DNA from 2 places in the Streptomyces sp. NPDC005803 genome. Region 2 is predicted to be linked to the other one. Evidence: predicted binding sites of a transcription regulator. Region 2 holds the regulator's gene; the other holds the start of a gene.
The links. Region 2 encodes HrcA, which represses chaperone genes, less so after heat shock. Its sites were predicted from a motif close to TTNGCACTCNGNNNNNCNGAGTGCNAA; they were not measured.
Positions count from the first base shown of each region.

Region 1: a site for HrcA is predicted at 1,290-1,316, ahead of groES (co-chaperone GroES). Genes of this name have one in related genera too.

Region 1 covers NZ_JBEXXO010000018.1:30,724-33,927, forward strand. Annotated here, with positions in the region: gene ABZ454_RS24530 (polysaccharide deacetylase family protein) at 1-863, shown strand, start outside; gene ABZ454_RS24535 (hypothetical protein) at 860-1,168, shown strand; gene groES (co-chaperone GroES) at 1,469-1,777, shown strand; gene groL (chaperonin GroEL) at 1,881-3,204, shown strand, end outside.
Region 2 covers NZ_JBEXXO010000005.1:189,934-193,137, reverse strand. Annotated here, with positions in the region: gene ABZ454_RS09800 (DUF3097 domain-containing protein) at 1-315, opposite strand, end outside; gene ABZ454_RS09795 (MBL fold metallo-hydrolase) at 341-1,072, opposite strand; gene hrcA (heat-inducible transcriptional repressor HrcA) at 1,258-2,274, shown strand; gene dnaJ (molecular chaperone DnaJ) at 2,275-3,204, shown strand, end outside.

The DNA.
Region 1 (3,204 bases), on a different contig from region 2:
GCTGTGCGGCGGAGACCGGCGGTGGCGCCGCGTCCGACCCCGACCCCGGGCGCGCGGCGGCCGCCCGGGCCGGACAGCCGGGCGGCCCCCCGGCGGGGGCGGCGGGCTCCATGGCGGGGCAGGCCGAGAAGGCGCGCCGCGCCCAGGCCGCCCGGGCCGTCGCCGCCAGGAAGTGGGGCCTGGCGAGCACCCCGCTGACCCCGCCCCTGCCCCCCGCCGTGAAGCCGCACCTCACCACCCGCAAGGGCTTCGAGGTCGAGGGCGGCGACGCGTCGCTGCCGCCCGTCTTCACCACGGTCCCCACCAAGGAGAAGGTCGTCTTCCTGACGATGGACGACGGGGAGGAGAAGGACCCCGAGCTGCTGAAGATGATGTCGGAGCTGAACATCCCGTACAGCGCCTTCCTCAGCGACTACCTGGTGCGCGACGACTACACGTACTTCAAGGAGGCGCAGGTCCGCGGCGCCGTCCTCGGCAACCACACGCTGAACCACCGCTACCTGCCCGGTCTCTCCCACGACGAGCAGAAGCGGGAGATCTGCGACCAGCAGGACATCCTCGAGAAGCAGTACGGCGAGCGCCCCCGGCTCTTCCGGCCGCCGTACGGCAACTACAACGGCGACACCCTGCGGATCGCCAAGTCCTGCGGGATCACGGCCGTGCCCCTGTGGGCGGCGGAGGCGTTCCCCGACCACATGGAGTGGCGGGAGGAGGACCGGGACCTGCACCCCGGCGACATCATCCTCACGCACTTCCGGGGCAAGGAGGAGTGGAAGGGCAGCATGCCCGACCTGATCCGGTCCGTCATGAAGGTCGTCACGGACAAGGGATACGCCGTGGCCCGGCTGGAGGACTACGTATGAGAAGGGCGCACCGGCTGCTGGCCGGACTGCTGACCGCCGGTGCGCTCCTGACCGCCACCGCCGGCTGCGCGCAGTCGGTGGACCCGATCGAGCGGCTGGGCCGCAAGGCGGCGCGGCGGGTGAACCTGTCGCCGGGCGCTCAGGAGGCGGCGCGGCCCGCTGTGGTGCGCGGTGATCACGGGGCGCCGGGGGCGATGGTCGTCGTCGCCTGCGGCGGCCCCGGCCGCACCGGGGCGGTGGCCCGGTCGAAGCGCTGGTGGCCGGGGGCCGACGCGGACGCGGACGCGGGGTGTGTGAGGCGGTAGGGCCCGCAGGGGGTCTCGCGGAACGCTCCGGACGGCCCCCGCGTTGTCCCTGGGGTGAGCGGAACGTTGCGCGGCCGCAGTCGTACGGACGCGCCCCCCAGGACGCCACGAGGGTCATGAATTGGCACTCCGCTTGACCGAGTGCTAATCGCGGTCATAGTCTCAGTGCTGGCACTCCCCACTGGAGAGTGCCAGCAGTACTGTGCGACCGGCAGGTCCGGCACCCGCGACGACGGGCCCACCTGGTCGCCACCCACAGACTGATAACCCCGTGAGATCTCCGAAGGGGGAGACCGGATCGTGTCGACCGCCAGCTCCAAGGTTGCGATCAAGCCGCTCGAGGACCGCATTGTGGTCCAGCCGCTCGACGCCGAGCAGACCACGGCCTCCGGCCTGGTCATTCCGGACACAGCCAAGGAGAAGCCCCAGGAGGGCGTCGTCCTGGCCGTGGGCCCGGGCCGCTTCGAGAACGGCGAGCGCCTTCCGCTCGACGTCAAGACCGGCGATGTCGTGCTGTACAGCAAGTACGGCGGCACCGAGGTGAAGTACAACGGCGAGGAGTACCTCGTCCTCTCGGCTCGCGACGTGCTCGCGATCATCGAGAAGTAATTCACTTAACGTTTGCTTCTGTTCTGCGCCCCTGGCCCCCTGCGAAATAACTAGCCGGGCGGCAGGGGCGCAGTTCTTTGTGTTGAGAGGACAGTTCAGCTCCATGGCGAAGATCCTGAAGTTCGACGAGGACGCCCGTCGCGCCCTCGAGCGCGGCGTCAACAAGCTTGCCGACACGGTCAAGGTGACGATCGGCCCCAAGGGCCGCAACGTCGTCATCGACAAGAAGTTCGGTGCGCCCACCATCACCAACGACGGTGTCACCATCGCGCGCGAGGTCGAGCTGGACGACCCGTACGAGAACCTCGGTGCCCAGCTGGTGAAGGAGGTGGCGACCAAGACCAACGACGTAGCCGGTGACGGTACGACCACCGCCACCGTCCTGGCCCAGGCGCTCGTCCGCGAGGGCCTGCGCAACGTGGCCGCGGGCGCGTCCCCGGCCGCCCTGAAGAAGGGCATCGACGCCGCGGTCAAGGCCGTGTCCGAGGAGCTCCTCGCGACCGCCCGCCCGATCGACGACAAGTCCGACATCGCCGCCGTGGCCGCGCTCTCCGCGCAGGACGCCCAGGTCGGCGAGCTCATCGCGGACGCGATGGACAAGGTCGGCAAGGACGGTGTCATCACCGTCGAGGAGTCCAACACCTTCGGTCTGGACCTCGACTTCACCGAGGGCATGGCCTTCGACAAGGGCTACCTGTCCCCGTACATGGTGACCGACCAGGAGCGTATGGAGGCCGTCCTCGACGACCCGTACATCCTGATCCACCAGGGCAAGATCGGCTCGATCCAGGAGCTGCTGCCGCTCCTGGAGAAGGTCATCCAGGCCGGTGCCTCCAAGCCGCTGCTGATCATCGCCGAGGACGTCGAGGGCGAGGCCCTGTCGACCCTGGTCGTCAACAAGATCCGTGGCACCTTCAACGCCGTCGCGGTGAAGGCCCCGGGCTTCGGTGACCGCCGCAAGGCCATGCTCGGCGACATCGCCACCCTCACCGGTGCGACCGTCATCGCCGAGGAGGTCGGCCTCAAGCTCGACCAGGCCGGTCTGGACGTGCTGGGCACCGCCCGCCGCGTGACCGTCTCCAAGGACGACACCACCATCGTCGACGGTGGCGGCAAGTCCGACGAGGTCGCCGGCCGCGTCAACCAGATCAAGGCCGAGATCGAGTCCACGGACTCCGACTGGGACCGCGAGAAGCTCCAGGAGCGCCTGGCGAAGCTGGCCGGCGGGGTCTGCGTGATCCGCGTCGGTGCGGCCACCGAGGTGGAGCTCAAGGAGAAGAAGCACCGTCTGGAGGACGCCATCTCCGCGACCCGCGCCGCGGTCGAGGAGGGCATCGTCTCCGGTGGTGGCTCCGCTCTGGTCCACGCCGTCAAGGTCCTCGAGGGTAACCTCGGCAAGACCGGCGACGAGGCCACCGGTGTCGCGG
Region 2 (3,204 bases):
CCGAGCCCCGGGCACCGCCACGGAACCGGAGGCCGTCCGGCCGGGCCGGGCCGGGCCGCCCGCCGACGGGCGCACCAGCGTGACGACCCGGCCCTCCAGCAGGAAGCCGCGCGGCGTCATCGGGAAGACCCGGTGCTTGCCGAAGCGGTCCTCCAGGGTCACCGTCGGGCCCTCGGCCGTCTTCTCGCAGCGGATCACCGCACCGCAGAAGCCGGTGACGGCCTCCTCCACGACCAGATCCGGGTCGGCGGGCACCTCGGGAGCGGGGGCGGACTTCTTCCACGGCGGGGTCAGGTCCGGCTGGTAGCTGCGCATCGGACGACGATAAGCGGGGAGCGGCCTACGACACGCCGAACCGGGCAGCGAGATCATCGCGTTGGGCCCGGACGAACGCGGCGTCCACGACCGCCCCGTGCCCCGGCACGTACAGCGCGTCCTCGCCGCCCAGCGCCAGCAGCCGGTCCAGCGCCGCCGGCCAGCGCGCCGGGAAGGCGTCCGGGCCCGCCTGCGGCTCGCCGGACTCCTCCACCAGGTCGCCGCAGCACACGATCGCGGGGGAGCCCGAGGCGGCGGGCACCAGCACCGCCAGATCGTGACCGCTGTGCCCCGGGCCGACGTTCACCAGCACCACCTCGCGCCCGCCTCCCAGATCGAGTGCCCATGAGCCGCACACCTCGTGATGCGGCGCCACCAGCACATCGGCGGACTCGGCCGCATCGTGCTCGGCCAGGCCGTGCCGCACCGCGTCGGCGTGCAGCTCGTCCGCCCCACGCCGCAGCAGGTCCGTCAGGCCGGCCGCGCCGTACACCTGCGCCCCGGCGAAGGCGGCCGTGCCCAGCACATGATCGAAATGGGGGTGGCTGAGTGCGATATGCGTCACCCTCCTGCCGAGCAGAGACTCCGCCTGACCGCGCACTTCGACCGCTTCACGGAGTGACGACCCGGTATCGCAGAGCAGCGCTCCGTCCGTCCCGGCCACCAGGACGACCGAGGCATCCCACACCGGAAGGCGTCTACGGCCCACTCCGTGTCCGAGTCGCTCCCAGCCGAACTCTTCCCAAGCGGCGTCCATACGGCGACGCTATCGGCAACGACCTGCGCAGTCACGCGGTAGCGTGGCCGGTCGCCCTTGCTAGGGGGCCACCCCGTCGCCGTACACTGGCCGGGGGATTGCTGGCACTCGTACGCACAGAGTGCCAGGGCAGGACCCGGGAACGGCCCGAGAACCACCGAGGTACACAGCTGGAGGTGTGCGCGATGCTCAGCGAACGCAGACTCGAAGTGCTGCGCGCCATCGTCCAGGACTATGTCGGCACCGAGGAGCCCGTCGGCTCCAAGGCGCTCACGGAGCGGCACAAGCTGGGGGTCTCCCCGGCCACCGTCCGCAACGACATGGCGGTGCTGGAGGACGAGGGCTTCATCGCCCAGCCGCACACCAGCGCGGGACGCATCCCGACGGACAAGGGCTACCGGCTCTTCGTCGACAAGCTCGCGGGGGTCAAGCCCCTGTCGTCGCCGGAGCGCCGTGCCATCCAGAATTTCCTCGACGGCGCGGTCGACCTCGACGATGTCGTGGGGCGGACCGTACGGCTGCTCGCGCAGCTGACCCGGCAGGTCGCCGTCGTGCAGTACCCCTCGCTGACCCGCTCGACGGTGCGGCACGTGGAACTGCTGTCCCTGGCCCCCGCCCGGCTGATGCTCGTGCTGATCACGGACACCGGCCGGGTGGAGCAGCGGCTGGTCGACTGTCCCGCGCCGTTCGGTGAGGCGTCTCTCGCCGATCTGCGGGCCCGGCTCAACAGCCGGGTCGTGGGACGCCGCTTCGCGGACGTCCCGCAGCTGGTGCAGGACCTGCCGGAATCCTTCGAGAGCGAGGACCGGGGAACCGTGTCCACCGTGCTCTCGATCCTGCTCGAAACCCTCGTCGAGGAGACGGAGGAGCGGCTGATGATCGGCGGCACCTCCAACCTCACCCGCTTCGGGCACGACTTCCCCGTGATGATCCGGCCGGTGCTGGAGGCATTGGAGGAGCAGGTCGTGCTGCTGAAGCTGCTCGGCGAGGCCAAGGACTCGGGCATGACCGTACGTATCGGGCACGAGAACGCCCACGAGGGGCTCAACTCCACGTCCGTCGTCGCGGTCGGCTACGGTTCGGGCGACGAGGCAGTCGCCAAACTCGGCGTGGTCGGACCGACCCGCATGGACTACCCCGGAACGATGGGAGCGGTACGCGCAGTGGCACGTTACGTCGGACAGATCCTGGCGGAGTCGTAAGTGGCCACGGACTACTACGCCGTACTCGGCGTGCGCCGCGACGCTTCTCAGGACGAGATCAAGAAGGCCTTCCGGAGGCTCGCCCGCGAGCTGCACCCGGACGTGAACCCCGATCCGAAGACCCAGGAGCGGTTCAAGGAGATCAACGCCGCTTACGAGGTGTTGTCGGACGCTCAGAAGAAGCAGGTCTACGACCTCGGCGGCGACCCGCTGTCCGCCTCCGGAGGCGGTGGCGCGGGCGGATTCGGACAGGGTGGCTTCGGCAACTTCTCCGACATCATGGACGCGTTCTTCGGTACGTCGTCGCAGCGCGGACCCCGTTCGCGCACCCGTCGCGGCCAGGACGCCATGATCCGGCTGGAGATCGACCTCTCCGAGTCGGCCTTCGGCACGACCAAGGACATCCAGGTCGACACGGCCGTCGTCTGTACGACCTGCAACGGCGAGGGGGCCGCACCCGGCACCTCCGCCCAGACCTGCGACATGTGCCGCGGCCGCGGCGAGGTCTCCCAGGTCACCCGGTCGTTCCTCGGCCAGGTCATGACCTCGCGGCCCTGCCCCCAGTGCCAGGGCTTCGGTACGGTCGTGCCGACCCCGTGCCCGGAGTGCGCCGGTGACGGCCGCATCCGCTCGCGGCGCACGCTCACCGTGAAGATCCCCGCCGGTGTCGACAACGGCACCCGCATCCAGCTCGCGGGCGAGGGCGAGGTCGGCCCCGGCGGCGGCCCGGCCGGCGATCTCTACGTCGAGATCCACGAGCTGCCGCACGCCGTGTTCCAGCGGCGCGGCGACGACCTGCACTGCACGGTCACCATCCCCATGACGGCGGCGGCCCTCGGCACCAAGGTGCCGCTGGAGACGCTCGACGGCCTCGAGGAGGTCGACATCCGGCCGGGCACCCAGTCCGGTCAGTCCGTCCCGCTGCACGGG